3 regions of the Pandoraea fibrosis genome follow, and region 2 is predicted to be linked to each of the others. Evidence: predicted binding sites of a transcription regulator. Region 2 holds the regulator's gene; each other region holds the start of a gene.
The links. Region 2 encodes sigma-54, which starts transcription at its own class of promoters, with help from an activator protein. Its sites were predicted from a motif close to TGGCANGNAANCTGCTTT; they were not measured.
Positions count from the first base shown of each region.

Region 1: the regulator sigma-54 is predicted to act here: its motif matches at 2,564-2,581, upstream of prpB (methylisocitrate lyase).
Region 3: the regulator sigma-54 is predicted to act here: its motif matches at 2,273-2,290, upstream of PI93_RS16365 (circularly permuted type 2 ATP-grasp protein).

Region 1 covers NZ_CP047385.1:2,754,577-2,759,118, forward strand. Annotated here, with positions in the region: gene PI93_RS12260 (hypothetical protein) at 34-195, shown strand; gene prpR (propionate catabolism operon regulatory protein PrpR) at 224-2,320, opposite strand; gene prpB (methylisocitrate lyase) at 2,662-3,552, shown strand; gene prpC (bifunctional 2-methylcitrate synthase/citrate synthase) at 3,581-4,542, shown strand, end outside.
Region 2 covers NZ_CP047385.1:595,971-600,512, reverse strand. Annotated here, with positions in the region: gene lptA (lipopolysaccharide transport periplasmic protein LptA) at 1-482, shown strand, start outside; gene lptB (LPS export ABC transporter ATP-binding protein) at 508-1,278, shown strand; gene PI93_RS02665 (RNA polymerase factor sigma-54) at 1,373-2,860, shown strand; gene hpf (ribosome hibernation-promoting factor, HPF/YfiA family) at 3,003-3,356, shown strand; gene ptsN (PTS IIA-like nitrogen regulatory protein PtsN) at 3,593-4,048, shown strand; gene hprK (HPr(Ser) kinase/phosphatase) at 4,126-4,542, shown strand, end outside.
Region 3 covers NZ_CP047385.1:3,735,652-3,740,193, forward strand. Annotated here, with positions in the region: gene PI93_RS16360 (alpha-E domain-containing protein) at 1-773, opposite strand, end outside; gene PI93_RS16365 (circularly permuted type 2 ATP-grasp protein) at 818-2,242, opposite strand; gene PI93_RS16370 (ureidoglycolate lyase) at 2,676-3,221, opposite strand; gene alc (allantoicase) at 3,317-4,339, opposite strand; gene uraD (2-oxo-4-hydroxy-4-carboxy-5-ureidoimidazoline decarboxylase) at 4,444-4,542, opposite strand, start outside.

The DNA.
Region 1 (4,542 bases), 2.2 Mb from region 2:
TGGAAGCATCATCCGGACCGACAGGAGGCCGCCATGTCCATGCTCAACGTTTCGATGATGCTTGTGGCGCTGCTCGTCGGCTTCGCCATCGGTATGGTTGTCGATCACTTCTGGGTGACGCATCACGACGAGCCGGCTGAACACAAGCGCCTGGACTGGCACGCGATGTGGGACCGCATCCGTCACCAGCATTGACAAGCGTTTTAGGCTGCTTCGATGACATTCAGTCGTCCCGCGTGTCGCGAAGTTTGCGCCAGAGGGTCGAGCGACTGATGCCGAGCGCCTCGCAGGCGGCGCTGCGATCCCCCCCGCAGGCCGCCAGCGTGGCGTGAATGCGCTCGAGTTCCTCGGCGGCGCGCCGAGCGCGGCCCGACATGGGCGGCACCGGGTCCGCGCGCTCCCCGGTCATGTCCATTCCGGGCGACGCATGTGAGTCGATTTTCCGGCCGCTGTTCGCTTTTGAAACATCGGATGGCGCTGCGCCGAGCTCCGGGGCGATCTCGATCAATCGCGCATGACCGATTTCGCGGGCGTCGACGACGTCTGCGCACACGACCGCAATGCGCTCCAGCAAATTCTCCAGTTCCCGCACGTTCCCCGGCCAGCGATAGGTGGCGAGCAGCGGCAGCAGCGATGCCTGCAGCGCATCGACGCTCATCCGCGCCCCGGCGCGGGCGAGGGCGCGTTCGAGAAAGAGGGGAGTGAGGCGTGGCAGGTCTTCCATGCGTTCGCGCAGCGGCGGCAAGACCATTCGCAAAATGTTGAGCCGGTAGTACAGGTCTTCGCGGAACAGGCCAGCGGCGACTTGCTGACGAAGATCGCGGTGCGTGGCGGCAATCACGCGCACATCGCAGGGGACTGGCTCGGTCGCCCCCAGGCGCAGGACTTCGCGTTCCTGCAAGACCCGCAACAGCCGTGTTTGCAACGGCATCGGCATCTCGCCGATCTCGTCGAGGAAGAGGGTGCCGTTGTGAGCGGTCTCGAACAGTCCCGCCTTGCCGCCGCGCCGGGCGCCGGAGAAGGCGCCGTCTTCATAGCCGAACAGTTCGCTCTCGAGCAGCGTCTCCGGAAACGCGGCGCAATTGATGGCGACGAAGGGGTAGTCGCGCCGGCGGCTGGCGTTGTGAATGCCTTGTGCGAGCAGTTCCTTGCCGGTACCGCTCTCGCCGTGAACGAGCACGGTCGAATCGGTTTGTGCGTAACGGCGTGCCAGCGTGCGCACTTGCATCATTGCCGCCGAATCGCCGATCAGGTCGTCGAGCCGGTAGCGTGCCACGAGATGACGCGGGCGATGGCGCGAGCGAAGCGAACGATCCACGCGCGCGAACGATTGCGAGTCCTGGCAGGTGAGCAATGCACCTGTGAGCGTGCCCTGATCGAGCAGTGGAATTCGGTTGATGACCCATGTCTTGCCCGCCATCGAGACGATGGCTTCAAGCTCGGCGCTCGCGCTTTCCAGCGTGCGGGCAATATCCAGCGCGGGGGCAATCGCGTCCAGCGGGCGACCCAGCGCGTCGGCAACCGTCACGCCAAGCATGCTGGCCATCGACGCGTTGATGGCTTCGATGCGGCCGTTCAGATCGACTGCCGCCACGCCTTCGTGCAGGTGTCGCAGTACGGTGTCGAGCCGCTCGCGGCGTTGCGCCTCGATGCGGCCGAAACGCGCCACTTCGAGCGCAGTATCGAACGCTGCGCGCACCGAATCCTGCGAGTAAAGAAACACGCCTGTCAGTCCTGCCCGCTCGGCCAGCTCGGTCACGAGGCCGGGGCCGACGATGACCTGCATGCCTTCGTCGCGCAACCGGTGTACGAGGTCTTCCGCATCGTGCGCATCGAAATACGCGTGTTGGGCAATATCGAGGTGAAAGGCGCTCTTGAAGCGCTCGAACTCCTGGGCTGGGCGCGCATAAGACACCAGCGCGATCCGTGATGCGGGCGCGGGGGATGGCAGCGCACGACGCGCACGCGCCAGCGCATGCATCACGTCGAATCCGGTGACTTTCACGAGCACCACCGGCAGTGCGACGCGCTCGCGCAGAAAGGCACCATTCGATCCCGCAGCGACGATGCCGTCGACGCTACCCGGGGGTAAGCGTTCCAATGCCTCGATGACCGCGTCATACCCCTTGTCGATGATCTGCACGTCGGCTTGCGCGGCGTAGTCCGGCACGATATCTCGGTACAACTCGCCGAGCTTGCTGATGCCCACGGCCCAGATAACGGGCTTGCGTATGGCGAAGACCGGTTGCGCGAGTGCCGCGCGAACGACGCTGGTGCTCGATACGGGGAGGCGGGGTGGTAAATCGGTAGCGCTGGGCATGGCGTAGCTCGTCGGCGAACTGGCGGCGCGGGAATAGCGCCGCAGCAGGAGGTCCCCGAATCGTAGCATGATGCGACGCAATGTTTCATAATGAGTTTCAAAATGAAACGTCATGCGACGCGCATGCGATGACTCGCGCGACAACCGGCTTGACGTCAACGTCACACCCGCGAAGAATTTCCGCTGTCAAATGAACATCTTAGGTACGTCGTGCCGATGCTCGCGTCGGCTGATGTGCCCGGCTGGCACGGCCATTGCTAATGAAGTCACCGCAACTTAACCAACGTGCGATTCGGCAGGCTCAGGCCGCCGGTCGCGCACGACACGACCGAGGGACTCAAGTGACGCAAACCATTCGTTCGGCCGGCGCCGCCTTCCGCGAGGCCGTCAAGACCGAGCAACCGTTGCAGGTTGTCGGCGCTATTAATGCCAACCACGCTTTGCTTGCCAAGGCGGCCGGTTTCAAGGCGATCTATCTGTCCGGTGGCGGCGTGGCGGCGGGTTCGCTCGGCCTGCCCGATCTGGGCATTTCCACCCTCGACGACGTGCTCACCGATGTGCGCCGCATTACCGACGTCTGCGATCTGCCGTTGCTGGTCGATGTGGATACCGGTTTCGGTCCGTCGGCGTTCAACATTGCGCGCACGGTGCAGTCGCTCATCAAGTTCGGCGCCGGGGCAATGCACATCGAAGATCAGGTTGGCGCGAAGCGTTGCGGTCATCGTCCGGGCAAGGCCATTGTGAGCCAGCAGGAGATGGTCGATCGCATCAAGGCCGCGGTCGATGCCCGTACCGACGAGAACTTCGTCATCATGGCGCGCACCGACGCGCTGGCCGTGGAAGGCCTTCAGGCCGCCATCGATCGCGCCTGCGCGTGCGTCGAGGCCGGGGCCGACATGATCTTCCCGGAAGCGATGACCGAACTGCCGATGTACCGCCAGTTCTCCGACGCCGTGAAAGTGCCGGTGCTTGCGAACATCACCGAATTCGGCTCGACGCCGCTGTTCACGGTGGAAGAGTTGAAGAGCGCGCAGGTCGGCCTGGTGCTGTATCCACTCTCGGCCTTCCGCGCCATGAACAAGGCAGCGGAGAACGTCTATCACACGATTCGACGCGACGGCACGCAAAAGGCCGTTCTCGACACGATGCAAACGCGCGCCGAACTCTATGAGAGCATCGGCTACCACGCTTACGAACAGAAGCTCGACGCCCTGTTCGCACAACAGAAATAACCGAATCCCTGATCCTGGAGGAATGAGCATGAGCGAGACGACTGCCACTGGCCTCAAGCCGAAGAAATCCGTCGCCCTGTCGGGGGTGACCGCCGGCAATACGGCCCTGTGTACCGTGGGCCGTTCGGGCAACGATCTGCACTACCGCGGCTACGACATTCTGGATCTGGCCCAGACCTCGGAGTTCGAGGAAATCGCGTATTTGCTGGTCTACGGCAAGCTGCCGAGCGTGGCGGAACTGCGCGGTTACAAGGCCAAGTTGAAGTCGCTGCGCGGCTTGCCGGCCGCCGTCAAGGACGCCCTTGAGACCATTCCCGCTGCCGCGCATCCGATGGACGTGATGCGCACTGGCGTCTCGGTGCTGGGCACCGTGTTGCCGGAGAAGGACGACCATAACGTGCCGGGCGCACGCGACATCGCCGACCGACTGATGGCAAGCCTCGGCTCGATGCTGCTGTACTGGTACCACTACAGCCAGAACGGCGTGCGCATCGATGTCGAGACGGACGACGACAGCATCGGCGGGCACTTCCTGCATCTGCTTCACGGCGAGAAGCCGTCGGACCTGTGGGTGCGCGCGATGCACACCTCGCTGATCCTGTACGCAGAACATGAATTCAATGCGTCGACCTTTACGGCACGCGTGATCGCCGGCACGGGGTCGGACATTCACTCCGCGATCACCGGCGCCATTGGCGCGCTGCGCGGTCCGAAGCACGGCGGTGCGAACGAAGTGGCGTTCGAAATTCAGAAACGCTACGACTCGCCCGACGAAGCCGAGGCCGACATTCGCGCGCGCGTCGAGAACAAGGAAGTGATCATCGGCTTTGGCCACCCGGTCTATACCGTGAGCGACCCGCGCAACAAGGTCATCAAGGAAGTCGCACACGAACTGTCGAAGGATCAGCAGAACACGAAGATGTATGACATTGCCGAGCGTCTGGAGTCGGTGATGTGGGACGTCAAGAAGATGTTCCCGAATCTGGACTG
Region 2 (4,542 bases):
CGATTCTCCTCAAGGCCGATCGCGTCGAAGTGACTCAGGATCCGGAGGGTTATCAGTACGCCACGGCGTATTACAAGCCAGGCGGCCCGCTCGCCTATATGCGCCAGAAGCGCGACGGCCTCGACGAGTACATCGACGGCTGGGGCCAGACGATTTACTACAACGGCAAGACCGAAGTCGCCACGCTCACCACGCAAGCCACGCTCAAGCGTCTGGCCGGCGGCACCCGGGTGCTCGACGAGATCCACGGCAGCGTGATTACTTACGACACGTATAACGAGGTCTATACCGCGAACAGCGGCGCCGATCAGGTCAACGCCAACAATCCGAACGGCCGCGTGCGCGCCACGCTCGCCCCGCGCAATGCGACAGGGGCGAATCAGGCGCAGCCCGGCGGCGCGAGCAAGCCGGCCGCCCCCGCCCCCAAGGGCGATCTGCCGCCGCTGTCTCCCTCAAAAAGCATTGGGAATCCGCGTGAGTAATTCTGCCAACAGCAACGCTTCGACCATCAACCCCGGCTTCGGCCAAGCGGGCAAGCCGAGCGCACTCGTCGTGCGCTCGCTCAAGAAGCAATACGGTGCCCGTACCGTCGTCAAGGACGTCTCGCTGGATGTAAAAAGCGGCGAAGTCGTGGGTCTGCTGGGCCCGAACGGTGCCGGCAAGACAACGTCGTTCTACATGATCGTGGGCCTCGTGCCGGCCGACGACGGCGAGATTCAGCTCGACGGCAACCTGATCAGCGAACTGCCGATTCACGAGCGCGCTCGCATGGGAGTCTCGTATTTGCCGCAGGAAGCGTCGGTCTTTCGCAAGCTCACGGTCGAGGACAATATCCGCGCCGTGCTCGAATTGCAGCTCGATGCGCAGGGCAAACCGCTCAAGCGAGACGAAATCGATCGCCGTATTGAAGCGCTGCTCGACGAGTTGCAGGTCAGCCATCTGCGCGAGAATCCGGCCATGTCGCTCTCGGGCGGCGAGCGCCGCCGCGTGGAAATCGCCCGCGCCCTGGCCACGCAGCCGCGCTTTATTTTGCTGGACGAACCATTTGCGGGCGTCGATCCGATCGCCGTGCTGGAAATCCAGCGGATCGTGCGATTCCTGAAGGATCGTGGCATCGGTGTCCTGATTACCGACCACAACGTGCGCGAGACGCTCGGTATCTGCGATCACGCCTACATCATCAGCGAAGGCTCGGTGCTCGCCGCCGGCACGCCTGACCAGATCGTGGCCGACGAAAGCGTCCGGCGCGTGTATCTGGGCGAAAATTTCCGGATGTAAAGCTAATTTTTCGCATGTAAACCCTGCCTCCGATAGGGGACAGGGCCGGTTCCGCTGGCGTGACAAAGCCTCTACAATGAAGGCGAGACACGCTATGAAACCGACTCTTCAACTCCGCACCTCGCAGCACCTGACCCTCACGCCGCAGTTGCAGCAATCGATCCGGTTGTTGCAACTGTCTACGCTCGAACTTCAGCAGGAAGTCGAGCACGCCCTCACCCAGAACCCGATGCTCGAACGCGAGGACGATTGGCTCGCGGGCTCGGTACGTGTGGGCACGGACGGGTCGTTGCGCAACGAGCGGAGCACGTCGGCCAGTCATACGAACGACGGCTCCGAACCCGCCAACGGCCGCGATGAAGCCCGCGAACTCGACGGCGAAGCCCGCTTCGACGACAACGCGCAAGACAACGGCAGCGACTGGAGCCTGAACGACTTCGCTCGCTCGGGCAACGCCTCGGACGACGACGACAACGCGCGTCCGCAATTGCACGTCGACCATCCCAATCTTCGCGAACACCTGCTGGCGCAGTTGCGCCTGACCAAAGCCGCGCCGCGCGACCGTGCGCTGGTGGCATTCCTGATCGAATCGCTCGACGAAGACGGCTATCTCGGCACCACGCTCGACGACATCGAGGCAGAAATGCCCGAAGAGCTGGCGCTGGAAACGGAAGAGATCAACGCCGCGCTTGCCCTGCTGCAAAGCTTCGACCCCGCGGGCGTGGGGGCCCGCGGTCCGGCGGAATGCCTGCGCCTGCAACTCCAGCGCCTGCCCGCGAGCAGCGTTCGCACGCTCTCGCTGCGTATCGTCAGCGATCACCTGGAACTGCTCGCCGCCCGCGATTACACTCGCCTGCGCCGCCTGCTGGGCGTGAGCGAAGACAGCTTGCGTGCCGCCCATCAACTGATTCGCTCGCTCGACCCGTTCCCCGGCGCCGCCTATGGTTCGCCTCAGGCCGATTACGTCATCCCCGATGTGCTCGTGCGCAGACAGGGCAGCGGCTGGACCGCAGAGCTGAATCCCGACGTCATGCCGCGCCTGCGCATCAACGAGATGTACGCGCGCATTCTGCGCAATAACCGCAACGATCCGGGCACCGGCAACTTGCAGCAGCAGCTTCAGGAAGCGCGCTGGCTGATCAAAAACATTCAGCAGCGCTTCGATACGATCCTGCGCGTGGCGCAGGCGATTGTCGAGCGTCAAAAGAACTTCTTCACGCACGGCGAAATCGGCATGCGGCCCTTGGTTTTACGCGAGATTGCTGATACGCTGGGTTTACACGAATCCACGATTTCACGCGTGACTACCAGTAAGTACATGCTCACTCCATTCGGAACCTTTGAGCTGAAGTACTTTTTTGGTTCACATGTGGCAACGGAAGCCGGGGGCGCAGCGTCATCGACCGCCATCCGCGCACTCATCAAGCAACTCATAGGAGCAGAAGACCCGCAGAGCCCCCTTTCCGACAGCCGTATCGCGGAACTGCTGGCAGAGCAAGGGTTCGTGGTAGCGCGGCGCACCGTCGCGAAATACCGCGAGGCCATGCGAATCCCCGCAGTGAACTTGCGCAAATCTTTGTAGGACGGTCCTGGTGCGCCATGTTGGCTCGCTGGGGCATAACGCCGCAGTGCGACATTGCGTCACGTCAATGGCTCGCACTCCCGCTAGCCAGCGTCGCTCATGACGCGGCCTGCACTTCGGCATTTCAGCAAGGAGAGCAGCTATGAATCTGAAGATCAGTGGACATCACCTCGAACTCACGCCGTCACTGCGCGAATTTGTCGTCAACAAGCTCGAACGCGTGTTGAGGCATTTCGACCAGCTCATTGGCGCCGAGGTGATCCTATCTGTCGACAAGACCAAGGAGAAGGCCGGACGCCAGATTGCTAGCGTCACCGTGTATCTCAAGGGCAAGGAAATTTTCGTCGAGAAGTGTGACGAGAATATGTATGCCGCCATCGACAAGCTGATCGACATGCTCGACCGCAAGGTAATGCAATACAAGGACAAGGTTCAGGATCACGGTCGCGAGGCCCTCAAGCACCAGCAACCTCCCGAGGCGGAACCGCTGCAATGAGTCTGTCCGGGCGTGGTAGTCGCATTGACTGACAGCCTCGTGAAATCGCACGGAACCACCCGAGCGCACACGCGTCTGTCATAAGTCTGGCATCACCCACCGCGGGGCCGTTGAACGGCCCCTTTTGTATGGTTCCGCCAAGTTCCGTGGATTGCCGCGGCCGCTGCGGCGGGTGGTCTATAATGCGTGGTCAATCGGGGGTTGGAGGGCGACTCAGCGTTCGCCCGCATTACAAGATGAACCGTTTAGTCAAACTCTTACCTGCGTCCAACATCCTGCTTGGACTGTCAGTCACCAGCAAGAAGCGCGTCTTCGAGCAAGCCGGGCTACTTTTCGAAAACAATGCCGGCCTGTCGCGCGCGCTTGTGACCGACAATCTGTTCGCACGCGAGCGTCTCGGCTCGACCGGACTGGGCGAAGGCGTGGCCATTCCACATGGCCGAATCAAGGGCCTCAAGCATCCGATGGCCGCCTTCGTGCGCCTCGATGACCCGATTCCCTTCGAAGCGCCCGACAGCCAGCCGGTGTCCCTGCTGTTCTTCCTGCTGGTACCGGAGCAGGCAACGCAGCAACATCTTGAGATTCTTTCCGAAATTGCCCAGTTGCTCTCCGATCGCGCGATGCGCGAGACGTTGACCCACGCGCCGAGTGCCGACGAGATCCACGCCGCACTCGCCAACTGGCAGCCCTGAGCCGGCGCTTGCGCCGGTATCCGCCGCGAACATCCGAGAATTCGTAGCTCCCACACCCAACCGAACGAGGCGACGCGGTGGAACTGACCGGCATCAACGCGCAAAGCATTTTCGACGACAACGCCGCCACGCTTCGTTTGTCGTGGCTGACCGGCCATGAGGGATGGGAGCGCGGTTTCACGCCCGAGAGCGTCGCCACCGCCACGTCAAGCGCCGACCTCGTCGGTCACCTGAACCTCATCCACCCGAACCGGATTCAGGTGCTGGGTGAGGCCGAACTGCGTTACTACCAGCGCCTGACGGACGAAAATCGTAAGCGTCATATGGGCGAGGTAATTGCGCTCGAGCCACCGTTTCTCGTCGTGGCCGATGGCCTCGAAGCCCCGCCCGATCTGGTGCTGCGCTGTACCCGTTCATCTACCCCGCTGTTCACCACGCCGATGTCGACGGCGGCCGTCATCGACAGCCTGCGTCTGTACATTTCGCGTGTGTTC
Region 3 (4,542 bases), 2.5 Mb from region 2:
GCGAGCAACGAGCGCGGCATGTGGGCATTGAGCATGAGCAGTTCGACGACGCGCTCCGGGGTGATGACGTCTCGGTAGACCTTGCGGTAGATCTCGAAGCCGGACACGCTGCGCAACACGGCAGACCAATAGTAAAAATCGGTGGGATGCGAGGCATCGGCCCGGTCGGCACGCACGGCTTCGTGGAAGCGCACGTCGAGGATACGCGCGGTATTATCCGCCCGTTCGAGAAAGAGGCCGAGGCGCGTGAAGTAGAAGGCATCGTCCTGAAACAAGGTGCCGAAGCTCACACCGCGCGAGAGGTGGGAGCGCACTTTGACCCATTCGAACAGGTGCGCCGGATCGCGTTCGAGCAGGTCGATCATGCGCGGAAATTCGAGCCAGGTACTGTTGACGGTTTCCCATAGTTCGGTGGTCAGGGTACCGCGCACGGCACGGGCGTTTTCTCTCGCGGCCGCAAGACAGCAGGCAATACTGGACGGGTTATCGCGGTCACGCACGACGAAGTCGAGCACGTTGGCACGTGTGGCACGCGCATGTTTGCGATTGAAGGCAGGCTCCAGTTCGGAGATGCGCAAGGTGGCGCGCCATCCGCCCTCGTCATCGAAGCCCCCGGCATGCGCACGGGCGGTGTCGGCATCTTCTTCGTCGTCGATGGCATCCTGCGGCAGCAGCAGGTTCTGCAAGTTGACGTCGAGCAGGCGGGCAGTGTTTTCGGCCCGCTCCATGTAGCGAGCCATCCAGAACAGGTGATCGGCGGTACGGCTAAGCATGATCTCTTCTCGCTATGAGGTGTGTCGTATCCGGCTGACGCGGGTTATTTCTCGAGCACCCAGGTGTCTTTCGTTCCCCCGCCCTGCGAGGAGTTGACGACGAGCGACCCTTCGGTCAACGCCACGCGAGTGAGCCCTCCCGGCACCATGGTGACGCCCTTGCCCGACGACAGAACGAACGGCCGCAGGTCGATGTGTCTTGGCGCAACCCCCGCCTCAACGAAGGTGGGACATGCGGACAAGGCGAGCGTGGGCTGCGCGATGTACCCGTCGGGTTTGGCGATGAGGCGCTGGCGAAAGGCTTCGATTTCGGCTTTGGTCGATGCCGGGCCGACGAGCATGCCGTAGCCACCTGCACCATGGACTTCTTTGACGACAAGCTCGCCAAGGTTATCCAGGGTATAGGCAAGATCATCCGCCCGACGGCACTGGTAGGTCGGCACGTTGTTCAGGATGGGCTTCTCGCCGAGGTAGAACTCGATCATGTCGGGCACGAAGGGGTAGATGGACTTGTCGTCCGCAACGCCCGTGCCGATGGCATTGGCGAGGGTGACACGCCCCGCCCGGTAGACGCTCAGCAACCCCGGCACACCCAACGTGGAATCGGCACGGAAGGCCAGCGGGTCAAGGAAGTCGTCGTCGATTCTGCGATAGATGACATCGACGCGCTTGGGGCCGTTGGTGGTTCGCATGAAAACAAGGTTGTCTTCCACGAACAGGTCCTGCCCCTCGACCAGTTCGATACCCATCTGTTGCGCGAGAAAGGCATGCTCGAAGTACGCCGAGTTGTAGATGCCCGGGGTCATCACGACAACCGTTGGATCATCGACCCCCAGCGGCGCCACAGCGCGCAAACTGTCCAACAACAAGTCGGGATAGTGCTCTACCGGTGCAATGCGGTTTCTCGCAAACAACTCGGGGAACAACCGCATCATCATCTTGCGGTTCTCCAACATGTACGACACGCCGGACGGCACCCTCAGGTTGTCCTCCAGCACGTAAAACACGCCGTCATCCCCAGTCCCCGCTCTGACAACGTCCACACCCGCAATGTGTGCGTAGATGTCGCCCGGCACATCCACACCCTGCATTTCCGGGCGGTACTGCGCATTCTTCAACACCTGCTCCGCCGGTATCACTCCCGCACGCAAGATGTCCTGCTCGTGATAAACGTCGTGGATAAAACGGTTCAACGCCTCGACTCGCTGACGCAACCCCGTTTGCAAGGTCTGCCACTCATGCGCCGGGATGATTCTGGGAATCAGATCGAACGGAATCAAACGCTCTGTGCCCGCCTCATTGCCATACACAGCAAACGTGATCCCGACCCGCCGAAACGCCAGATCCGCCTCAGCCCGCTTATGGTGCAAGACATCGTCCGACTGACACTTCAACCAATCGTCAAATCGACGGTAATGCGCCCGCGTCGCACCCGTGATGCTCGCCATCTCGTTATAGCTCTCGACCATACGCTTCTCCGCAGATTGCCGTGTCGAGATCGAGCAATATCCATGCCCGAGCGTTTTTTCACCCTTACCGCACACTTTCGGTGCGCACCTCCTCCGCCCGCACCACGTCGGTGATTTTCAGTATAGGAGTTGGCGCTGTTTCGGGTTTTTTTATGTTTACCCTGCTTTTCTTGCTGTTTTCTTGCTTACCGCTCTACCTTCTACGCCTTTACACCTCCCCCCCAGACGGACCGGGGCCCCTTTCCGCCTCTCAGACATAAACCCAACTCGCTGCAGAAAGGCGCCCCGGTCCGTCTCCCTCCACCTCCTCAGCACTTCTCACCTCAACCCCACTCCCTTCGTTTTCTCTCCCCACCAATGCAAAACGCCGGGCTCATCCCGGCGTTTTCGCTGTCTTGCTGCCTTGTCCTGCTGCCTTGTCCTGCTGCCTTCTCTATGCCGCCTTCTGCGCCGCTTGCGCTGCATCCAACGCCGCCTGCGTCAGCAAATACACGCCCGGCAAATCCTGCTCGTCACAATTGTGACCCTCACCACCCCGATCCACCACTACGAAGTCACTCACTTCATGTAATGCCAACAACGGGTGATGCCATACGCCTCGCGCATAATTCACGCCCTGCCATCCATCCGACACGAACGCCCGCATCCGACTCACATCCAACTCGCCCGCCGGCGCCACCACCACCAGATACGGCGTTGTCTTCAACGGAATGAACGCCTGACTCCCCAACGGATGACGCTCCAGCATCTTCACCTCATACGGCAACTGCCTCGGCTGACCACGGAATACATTTACCAACGTGCGCCCACCCTCCGGGCCCAGATCCACCGTCGCCAGATCGTGAAACCGCTCAGTCGTCCCACCGTTGATCGCGAAATGCTTCGCCCCCGTCAACTCGATCACGTCGCCAAACTCCGCAAACGCCTCCCGCGTCAATCGCTCTATCTTCAACGCCAGACCCGCCATGTCACGCTCCATTTTTTTTCCCTGCCTAGCCCTTCGTCGCCTCTCGCATTCCCCCACTTTCTCCGGGACGCGAGAGGTCTTCTTTTTGCTGAGGTTGCTGACTTCGGTTATGCCTGCTTGTCGCTCAGGCGACCCCACAGACGCAAGCGCGACACGCCGCCGTCCGGGATGATGTTGAAGCGGATGTGCGTGATCGCCCCCAACTTCTGCACTTGCTCTTCAAAGAAGAACTGCTTGTCCATCGCCAACTTCTGTTCGGGCAACAACACCGGCCAGAACATGGACTGGGTGATCAACGATTGCTCCGTGCCGCCCGTCACATAGGCCGCCTGAATAGAGCAACGATCCGGGAAGTTGCCCTTGAAGTGCGCCGTGTCGACTTCGATCTTGCCAATCTCGCCCGGCTGCGCCAACGCAATGATCGCCCAGTCATTCCCCGGCTCACGTCGCCGACGCGTCTCCCAACCATCGCCCATGTTCACGCCACGGCCCGGCATCAGCAGGTTCGACGCCAACCCGAAATGCTGGTTGTTCGCCGCAACGACATAGCCACCGTTTTCCATCGCAATCAGGTCGATCAGCTCGTCGCGCGAGCGTCCCGCCCAATCGCTCTGGGGCAAGCCATACAGACGCAGGCGCGCCAGACCGCCATCGGGGTACAGGTTCACGCGCACATGGGTGACCGGGCGCTGGTTGGCAATCGCATGGTAGTGATGCGAGTTGCCTTGCAGCGTGGTCGAGGCGAGCAGTTCGAACCACTCGGCGCCCTCGCCGGGTGCGCCGTTAGGACTGTAGCAGCCCTCGAGCGAGGCGGCCGGCGGGAAGTTGCCGGTGAAGTGGCTGGTGTCCAGATCGACGCCAAACAACACGCCGGCACGCGCGAGCTTGACCACGCACCAGTCGTAACCGTTCACGCGCTTGCGACGCGTCTCCCAGCCATCCATCCACTTGCCGTTGTCGTCGTACTTGCCGGGGATGAACACGGCCGGCTCGGGGTTGAGCATGCGCTCTTTGGCCGCGAAGAATTCGTCGCTGGCAACGAGCGCCTGCGCTCCCAGACGCGGATCGGCCAGATTGACGTAACGGCGCACGAATTCCGGTGCGTTCGGGTCTTGCGGGACGAGGGCCATGCCAACTCCTGATGATTCGGTGATGTCTAAAACAGGGGAATTCCACGTACAGGTTGAAACGCTTTGGCGGATGTCTCTCTCGATCCGCCCGATCGGCCTGCGCCTTAGTCGCGCACCAGATCTTCCAGACGGAATCCCGCGATACGGAAGATCTGTCGCAGACATTCTTCGATCTCGTCCGCCCGGCTATTCTCCAGCCGCCC